One region of the Paenibacillus segetis genome, then DNA from elsewhere that is predicted to be linked to it. Evidence: riboswitches for the same ligand, from Rfam matches in the RefSeq annotation. Region 1 holds a riboswitch; each other region holds the start of a gene.
The links. Region 1 has a riboswitch for cobalamin ahead of IEW05_RS03265 (cobalamin-binding protein). Riboswitches for the same ligand answer to the same signal wherever they lie in the genome.
Positions count from the first base shown of each region.

Region 2: linked by a shared signal. The riboswitch ahead of metE (5-methyltetrahydropteroyltriglutamate--homocysteine S-methyltransferase) and the one ahead of IEW05_RS03265 (cobalamin-binding protein) in region 1 are both predicted to bind cobalamin.
Region 3: linked by a shared signal. The riboswitch ahead of IEW05_RS22900 (anaerobic ribonucleoside triphosphate reductase) and the one ahead of IEW05_RS03265 (cobalamin-binding protein) in region 1 are both predicted to bind cobalamin.

Region 1 is NZ_BMFT01000001.1:762,416-765,699, forward strand. It holds gene IEW05_RS03260 (methyl-accepting chemotaxis protein) at 1-972, shown strand, start outside; cobalamin riboswitch at 1,073-1,281, shown strand; gene IEW05_RS03265 (cobalamin-binding protein) at 1,484-2,485, shown strand; gene IEW05_RS03270 (FecCD family ABC transporter permease) at 2,482-3,284, shown strand, end outside.
Region 2 is NZ_BMFT01000001.1:1,710,518-1,713,801, reverse strand. It holds gene metE (5-methyltetrahydropteroyltriglutamate--homocysteine S-methyltransferase) at 1-1,767, opposite strand, end outside; cobalamin riboswitch at 1,917-2,112, opposite strand; gene IEW05_RS07795 (replication termination protein) at 2,231-2,590, opposite strand; gene IEW05_RS07790 (ATP-binding protein) at 2,782-3,284, opposite strand, start outside.
Region 3 is NZ_BMFT01000005.1:103,784-107,067, forward strand. It holds gene IEW05_RS22900 (anaerobic ribonucleoside triphosphate reductase) at 1-1,688, opposite strand, end outside; cobalamin riboswitch at 1,861-2,090, opposite strand; gene IEW05_RS22905 (MTH1187 family thiamine-binding protein) at 2,290-2,589, shown strand; tRNA gene IEW05_RS22910 (tRNA-Thr) at 2,659-2,730, shown strand; gene IEW05_RS25665 (hypothetical protein) at 3,009-3,263, shown strand.

The sequences.
Region 1 (3,284 bases):
GGTGCACTATACCAAGACATGGAGGGGATCGCTGGTGAGGTATCGCTACTTGCCTTGAATGCTTCCATAGAAGCTGCACGTTTTGGTGATCAGGGAAAAGGTTTTGATGTGGTTGCTTCACGGATGCGCCAGCTTGCCCAACAAACCACGTTAGCGATTGGAAATTCAGCTCCATTGTTTAAGCGAATTGAGGAAGATGTAGAGAAAGTAAAGGGATCGCTTCATGTGGGGAGAGAGTCCGCGATGCAAGGCATTTCGTTTATGAGAAAGATGGGGGAAGATATCCGCAATATTACTGAAGAAGTAGCCACAGTAGATGGACTTGTTGCAGATACAGGATGGCGAAGTAGGGAGCAGGCGGAGTTAACACGTAATATGGAAAGCATGATGGCAGAGGTGCATGAAGCTCTTAATCACAATATTACGCATGTTGAAGGTGCTTTGGTCCGAATGGAATCGCAAAGACGACATACCGTGGGCTTACAGGCTGTAGCTGGGGGGCTTCAAAAGGCTTCTGCAGAATTGATGTCATCTCTGGACAGTGTACGCGATTCAAGTGAGGATTTCATGGATGGGATAAGTGATGTGGTTGAACTAGGGCATGCTTACATACTCAAGTTAATTCAGGCAGCGAAGCAACCTGTATTTCAAGGAATGGAAGAATCTATTCATCGCACTGAGCTTACAAATTTGTTAGGAAGAGAGAACATCATAGAGGCCGCATGGACCAATCGCAGAGATGGATCATTTGTTATATCTATCCCGGAAGCTGGGCTATTAAACGCTAGAGGTAGAGACTGGTTCAAGAGAGCGTTAGCGGGTGAATCTGTCGTGTCTGAAGTATACATTTCGGCGATCACGAAGCGCCGTTGTGTAACTATCTCTGTACCCATTTCAAGTAATGGTGTGGTGATTGGCGTGCTGGGAGCGGACTTAGCAGTAGGTAATGTCGCTGCTAGGAGCAACATATAATTAGTGTTTAGATTATAGCTGAGTTAAACTAGGCTCGTATTGTAACTTTTCTGCTTTTCCCCTATAATCCAATAGAGAAGAAAGCCTTTAAAGACACACGAACCAATAAATACCCGTAGGTCCTGAAGAAAGCGGCTTGTCGCAGACTTTAGGTTAAAAGGGAAGCCGGTGCAAATCCGGTACGGTCCCGCCACTGTAAAACAGGGACGAAGCTCATTTATGCCACTGTTATCCATGAAGGATGATGGGAAGGAGAGCTAAGTCATTCAACCTGTAAGTCAGGAGACCTGCCCACGGGTGTCATAGACGGTCCTTCGAGGAAAGGATAACGTTCTGCTAAGATGATTCATGCTGGACCCGGTTTATTTTACGGTGTCGACGGTATGACCTTGTAGACGTAACCCAATTCCTTGCGGATTGGGTTTTTCTTGTATGATGATTTGTCAGGTGTTCAACAAAGGAACTTCACTCGTACTACAGAGAAATAAATTTTAAGGGGATGAAGAGCGAAATGAAGAACATGAGAAAAATATGGGGAATTTGGCTGCTTGCATTAATGTTAGCAGTAGTTGCAGGGTGCGGTACCAATAACGCAGCGAATAATAACAAACCAACTAACGAGGTAGAGCAGGGACAGAATACAACAACTCCGGCACCTACGCAGGATGAACTTAAAACGACTTATCCGTTGACGGTTAAGGATGCCAAAGGAACTGAATTAACGTTTGAGTCGGCACCACAGAAGATCGTATCACTTGCACCATCGGAGACAGAAGGATTGTTTGCACTCGGTTTAGATGATCAGGTTGTTGGGGTATCTGATAATGATGATTATCCTGATGCTGTAAAGGATAAGCCTAGAATGGGTGGATGGCAGGTTAATGTTGAGGCAGTTGTGGCGGCTAAGCCAGATTTGGTGCTGTCAGGTAATTTAGTGGATGAAGCAACGGTGAAGAGCCTTACCGATTTGGGTATCAAGGTATATCAATCTGACGCTAAAACTTTAGATGGAGTAATAGCGAATATTCGGGCAGTAGCTCAAATTACGGATCATCAAGCTCAAGGGGAAGAGGTAGTCTCCCAAATGGAGAAGGAACGCGACCAAGTAGTTGAAGCGGTCAAATCACTTACACCTGAGCAACGTAGTAAAGTCTATATTGAATTCTCCCCAGGCTGGACAGTGGGTAAAGGCGAATTCATGGATGAAATGATTACATTGGCCGGCGGAGAGAACATTGCTTCTGACATGACAGGCTGGAATGAAATTAATGAAGAAAATATTATTAAGGCGAATCCAGATGTGATTCTATACGCAAGCAGTGTGGTTGACGAGAACAACAAAACATTGGCAGATATTATTAAGGGCCGCAGTGGATGGGACCAAATCACAGCTATTAAGGAAGATCGCATCGTGGGTCTTAATGATAATTTGCTCAGTCGTCCGGGTCCTCGTGTGACTCAAGGTTTGATTGAAATGGCAAAAGCGATTTATCCGGAATTGATGAATAAATGAGTAAAAAGCTGGCGGGATATGGGACAATTGGCCTGATCCTTCTCGGCGTCACGTTACTGATCTGTATAGGCTTTGGTTCCGTATCTCTACCGCTAGGCGAGATACTCCGAATTTTATTGCATCGACTACCCTGGATGGACCAACTCATAACTAGGGATTGGGATGTGACATCGGAACAAATCATTATGCAGGTGCGACTGCCCCGTGTATTACTAGGTCTCTTAGTTGGAGCGTCGCTTGCAGTAGCGGGAGCCGCCTTTCAGGGAGTGCTTCGTAATCCACTTGCTGACCCGTTTACCCTTGGGGTATCTTCGGGTTCAGCCGTTGGGGCGGCAACCTTGATTTTCTTCGGATGGCAGTTCTCTTTAATCGGTGTGTTTACCTTACCAGTCATAGCGTTTGTCGCAGGTGCATTGACACTCTGGATTGTCATGTGGCTGGCGAGAGAGAATGGGAAAATTCCAATTGAAGGGCTTATTTTATCAGGTGTTGTAATGCAATCGTTCCTCGGAGCGATTGTATCTTTTCTAACGGCTATGTCGAAAAAGACGGTAAATGAAATTTTATACTGGACGATGGGGAGTCTAAGCCTTCGCGGATGGTCATATACGACCATCCTTTTGCCGTATTTAGCACTAGGGGCATTGTTCCTATGGAGTCGTGCCAGATCGCTAAATTTGTTAGCTTTGGGCGAGCGTCATGCGGCCCATTCTGGACTTCATGTGGAACGAACCAAACTCATCGTGTTACTTGTAGCTACTTTGATGACGGCCGCAGCTGTATCTGTATCAGGCGTTAT
Region 2 (3,284 bases), 950 kb from region 1:
TACTTCCTTACGAAGTGCAAGGGCGATTTGATAAGCTACCTTCTCGCGAGGCAAATCACTACGCACAAAGGACCAGTTCAGAATCGTAATCGGTCCTGTCAGCATCCCCTTAACTGGCTTGCTAGTAAGCGACTGTGCATACTCAGTCTCCTTCACCGTCATCGGTGAATCAAAATCAACATCACCATAAATGACCGGCGGCTTCACACATCGTGTCCCGTAAGACTGTACCCATCCACCCTTGGTAAATGCGAACCCTGGTAACTTCTCACCGAAAAACTCCACCATGTCAGTACGCTCAAATTCACCATGAACTAGTACATCAAGCCCAATCTCCTCTTGAAGTGTGATCCATTGTCTGATTTGTTCATTGATGAACTCATCATATTGTTGCACAGACCATTCACCTTTACGCCATTTCTGGCGAGCAGAACGGATTTCTGCGGTTTGTGGGAAGCTCCCGATCGTTGTTGTTGGAAGGAATGGAAGCTGCCATTTTTCCTTTTGTAGTGATTTACGTACACTAAATGCACTATGTCTCTCCGAAGGCTGATGTAGGATATTTTCTACCGCAAGAGTTACATTCGCACGGTTACGCGCAGGATCAGCAGATAAGTTATCTAGGGCATTACGGTTACTTTGGAACAATTCACCAGGTTGGCCTTCAACTACTGCTCTACTCAGTGCAGCGATTTCGTCAAGTTTTTCTTCAGCGAATGCAAGTGCCTGCTGTAGAACTGGTTGTAATGATACTTCAGCAGCAGCTGATACTGGAACGTGCAACAGACTACATGAAGGCTGTACAATGATGTCTGCACTATTTACTAAATTAGCAACCTCATCTAGCAACTTAAATTGAAGATCTAGATCTGCACGCCAAATATTTCGGCCATCGATGACCCCTGCACCCAGCGTCTTACCTACTGGTAAACCAAAACGGCGAAGCGAATCTAAATTCCCTTCCAATCCATGAACCAAGTCAAGTCCGATACCGTCAATTGGCAAGCTCACAATATCCTCATAGTTACTTAACGCTTCGAAATAGGTTTGCAAGAAGATAGACAATTCAGGAACTTCCTTCTTAATTGTCTCATAGATCAACTTTAAGCGATTAAGATCTTCAGCATTTACAGCGGTAACCAATGCAGGCTCATCGACCTGTACCCATTTCACTCCTGCTTGTTGTAGTTCACGCAATACATGAATATATAATGGAAGTAGTTGTTCGATCCATTCATCCCATCCGTCATTATCAAAGCCTTTGGATAACTTCAGGAAAGTGTATAAACCAAGCAATACTGGTCTTCCTTCAATCCCCAGCTTCTCCTTAGCTTCACGATAGGCTGCTAAAGGCTTATTCAACGTAAGCTCTGGTCTTCTAGCGCCAAGCTCAGGAACAATATAATGATAGTTCGTATTGAACCATTTCGTCATTTCGCTGGCCGCTGCACCTTTGTTCCCCCGTGCGATAGCGTAATATGTACTCAATGGTACTTCCCCACCATTAAATTCAAAACGCGCCGGAATAAGACCAAACATAACTGCTGTATCGAGCACATGATCATAATAAGTAAAATCACCGACAGGGATAATATCGATACCTTTGTCTTGCTGAATTTTCAAGTTATTAAGACGGATGGTTGTCAGACGCTCATGAAGCTCCGATTCCTCAATTTTCCCACCCCAGAATGCTTCAATATCCTTTTTCCATTCCCGTTGTTGGCCAATTCTTGGATAACCCAAATTACCACTCAGTACTTTACTCAATGCCATGACCTCCTATAAGTTTTTTGTGTAGTTTGTTCATCATTAAACGAAATAAAAAAGGTCCCCATTAGCGAAATAGCTAAAGAGGACCCATGAAATGATATTCAACGGCTTGCATCTTTAACACCCCCCTATCTCCCGTAGGTACTACAGTGCTGTCAAAATAGGCAGGTCTCCTGGCTTCAGAATCTACGCCGAATAACGGCCTTCCCAGTGATATATCACCAGTGGCAATGTGTCATTCGACTCCTCTGTTACAGTGGCGGGACCGCGTCGGTATTACACCGAACTTCCCTTTTAAGCTTCAGTACTATGGACTGAAACACCTATCTCCACATTATTCAGTTGTAAATATGCTCTTAAAAACAATATAATTCCTGAATATTAAATTCATGTTACTGCATCTTGACCCATAATACAACAGAAAACAACTCGGAATAATAAATATTAAAGAAAAATTGCTTTAAAAATGATCTGTAACCGCTTTATTAAGCATTCCAATACATCGGTCTAGATCCGTCTTGACCTGTTTTTTATACAACTCCGCCTTATCATGACCATCTTCAGTAAAGTGATATAGGACGATTTCCTGAAAATCCACACTTGGATCATTGCCTTTTAATTTCTTAGTCCGATACAATACACCTTCCTGCACCAGTTCATGTAATGCTCGGTATATCTCACTTTGTGGAGGAACGTAACCGAAAGGCTTGAACAGTTCCTTCAACTCCTCCAACATTTCATATCCGTATCCTCTTCTTTTCTCGACCATCCCGATCAGAAATAATTTAAGATACGCCCTTTGCGCTATCATGAATGCCATCTTCGTCACCCCATTCTTTTTCCAGTATACATAAGGTGTGAAATTTTCACAATAAGGGGTCTAATAAGCCTTTTTAAACCTATAGATGTTGAAATAAACGACTTGTTATGATGGGTAAGCAGGTATGTAGTAGAAACGTATTGAATTTCTTTTTCTATTGTGAATTTTTCATATGTTGAAATTTTATAATATTATATCAAATGTCGAGTATCGTACGAATTATCGTTTGTTTTGAGGTAATTTAAGATCATATTTACTCTTTCTCTAACGGAGTGGTCTCCTTCAATTCTCAAGATCGGACAAGTCAATTCGGACATCCAATGTTCATGTAGGTATTTACTTCTAATCTCAAATCCGGCCTCATCATATTGTGATGCCCATTCATAAAAAGTTTGTGATTGCTCATACTTACTTCCACCTGGCAAGATGTCATCGCCATATCTTTGAAATTCTCTTCTTTTTAATCGCTGTAGTCTAATGTTCTTAGGGGTAAACACAAAAATCACCAAATCGAAATAATCCTTCAGTTCATCGCCCCATCCACATACAGCTCCAGATAGAATCCAGTTCTTCTGGTTTGAAAGATCCGTCTTTAATAACTTAATTCTGCCCTCACGTTCCCTTGGCACAGTGAATTTCTCGCTCCAAAAATAGTCATCACTATCAAAATTAACATGCGGCAGTATTAACGATA
Region 3 (3,284 bases), on a different contig from region 1:
ATATATGAAATGGCTCCAGCATTGCACAGGCCGTGGAATGCGGACTCTAGTTCAATCTTCTTGGCAGCGCTAATAGAGTAGTAGACTGGAATATGAAAAGAATTGGTGTAATATTCACGATCTGTTACTCCTGCGATTGCACCGTAGGTTGCTTTATCCCGCTTAGTGAACTTTCCGGACAGGCCTTCTGCCGGTGTAGCAAATAGCGTAATGTTCAGATTGTGGCGTTCGCTCTGACGGTCGCAATAATTGCGCATATAGGAGATCAATTCATAAGCTTTATTGTATACATTGCTATCTTCCCCATGGTGCTTACCGTACATAGCTTTCATACATTCTGCAAGTCCGATGAATCCAATAGATAGACTACCATGCTTAAGGAGGTCGCCTACAGGCTCTTCTGGATGAAGATGTTCGCCACCTTCCCACACGCCTTCACGCATCATGAAGTCAGAGGCTTTGGCTTTTTGAGCTTTCTGGATATTAAACCTATGTAGAAGCCCCTCTAGTGCAATATCTAGATAAAGATCAAGCTCGCGATAAAAACCGCGTTCGTCTGCTACCTTACGTTGACCAAGTACGATACCATGCTCTAATCCTAGTTTGACGAGATTCATAGTATTGAAGGAAAGATTTCCTTTACCTGATAAATGATTACGTCCAAACCGGTCGCTAAGTACTCGAGTACGGCATCCCATCGTTGCAAATTCCGTATCAGGATCACCTGCTTTGTAATACATCAAGTTCAGCGGTGCATCTAGGTTTGCAAAATTAGGATAAAGTCGTTTTGCGGAACACTCCGCTGCCTTTAAGAATAATGAATAGTTGGGTTCATCTGGTGCTTGGTTAACCCCTTGTTTGCATTTAAAAATTTGTATGGGGAAAATCGGTGTCTCGCCGTTACCCAATCCGCGCATCGTTGCTGTTAGCAGGGAGTCGATGACGAGTTGACCTTCAGGTGAAGTATCGGTGCCGTAGTTGATGCTGGTAAAAGGAATTTGTCCACCTGCACGACTCGACATTGTATTTAGATTATGAATGAGACTCTCCGCAGCTTGGAGTGTTTCACTCTTTGTTTCTTTAGTTGCAAATTTAAATGCTTTTGGATAGAGTTCCTGCAGATCGCTGCGACTCATTGATATTTCTCCTACATTAGTAGAATCTAAGTCGCCCTCTTCGAAGTACTCTAAACCTTTGATAAGGTTCTTAGAAAATGTCTTTCTTACATAAGGAGCTAGGTCAAAATCAATCTTATTGGCCGAAACTCCGCCATATTGCGAATTTTGCTGAGATTGAAAAATAATAGCCACCAAAGCCATAGCTGTCATAATAGAGTTGGGTGGACGTACACTTCCGTTGCCGGTATTGAAGCCTTCACGAAGCAATTTATCGAAGGGGATAAAAATACAGTTTGTTGTACCGATCGCATATTGATCAAGATCATGTACATAGACGATATTATCTTTAATGGATTGTACTAGTCTTTTCGGCATAACAAAGTGTTCTGCATACCACTTCGCATATTCACTACCGAATTTGCTCATTTTACCGGAGAAACTTTCTCCATTCAGGTTAGCGTTCTCGCGTAGTACCTCAAGATTGCGACTCTCAACGATTTCCTCGCCAAGGGTAATTACTTCATCAAGCATGACCTCACGGTCGGTATAGATGGGGTTTAACAATGCCATTTCAAAGTTCTCCTCCCTAAAAACTAGACATTGATATCATACAAAAAGCATTCCCAACCCTGGCAAGGTTGGAAATGCCCGAATGCGTCTCAAGAAAAGCCATAAAAGGCGATTCAAAGTAAGCTGTATGTAAGCAGCAAGCGGACACCTACCCGAACCTCGCAGGACTGTATCGGTGTCGTCTAAACAGGCAGGTCTCCTGGCTTACGGAATATTCGCCAACGCCTTCCCGCAGGATCAAATTGATCAGCAGTGGCTTTGTGTCGGCAAAATGTTTGGAGATAAAACCGAATCTCTAAGCTTCCGATTACAGTGGCGGGACCGCAGCGGAATTGCACCACACTTCCCTTTTAAGCACCAGCGGCAATTTTCCGCCGGATCACCTGTTTACACTATATTTGGTTGTGTTTTAATTATGGTAACCCAATATATTGTGTTTGTAAACGGTGATTTTACAAAATGAGTCATAAGATATAGAGACAAAAATGAAGGATTGGCTTCATGATGCGGCGCGCGGGGTTCAAAAAAAATTGTGAACTTTTATTGCAACTGCGGAGTGGTTACAATAGAGGAAGGAGAAATAAAATGAGGAGGTAATACAATGGCAATTGCAGAGGTTACGGTCATTCCAATCGGAACGGGAAGTACTAGCCTTAGTCCTTATGTAGCTGAACTTCAGCGAGTATTGGAGAAACAGGAAGGTATACAGTATCAATTAACATCGATGAGTACAATTATTGAAGGTCCACTCGACAATGTGTTCGCCGCGATACGGGCGATCCATGAAGCTCCTTTCCAGTCCGATGCTCAGCGGGTATCGACCTCGATTAAGATAGATGATCGTCGTGATAAAGTCAGCTCTTCCGAGCAAAAGCTACGTTCTGTACGTGAGAAATTATAGGTGTTTTTATACTTGCAAAATTCTCTGAGCGTTGTATAATAGTTTTTGTTTCACAAAAAAGAGTACCATGCTGGTGTAGCTCAGGGGTAGAGCAACGCACTCGTAATGCGTAGGCCGGGGGTTCAATTCCCTTCACCAGCATCTTCCTGCTAAACTCCACAATATCAACGTTGAACGCTTTCCTGACTAATAAATGGGTATGTGTTGGCATTATACGAAGCCTCCTACGATAATAAGTAGGGGGTTTTTCTTTTATTACTTGTAATAGTAAAGTTCGATATAACTACCGCACTATTTACCACGGGTCCATTTACATATACAGTTTATCCCAATTAAAGATATAATGAGGTATATTACTTTAGGGGGAGATCGATATTTCTAGGAATGGTACAGGAGCACGTAATGGTACGATCATCATTTTGCTACTGGTTGTCATACTACTAGCGGTAACTAACCCGTCAATGGAGAATTATAGCGAACATGTAATAAACAAAGTTACAGATACTAATGATGTGGGACTATTCAAAGGGATCGCCAATTCGCTAGGAAAGTCCGTTATTGAGGCTGTAACAACACGTCATAATTACGTTATTTTTTCTGTATTTACTGTAAAAAACGGCGAATCTTCCAGTCATGTTCTTGGTTTTTTAAATAGTGTGTTTATAGAACTATAAAATAGTTTTGAAAAGCACGGA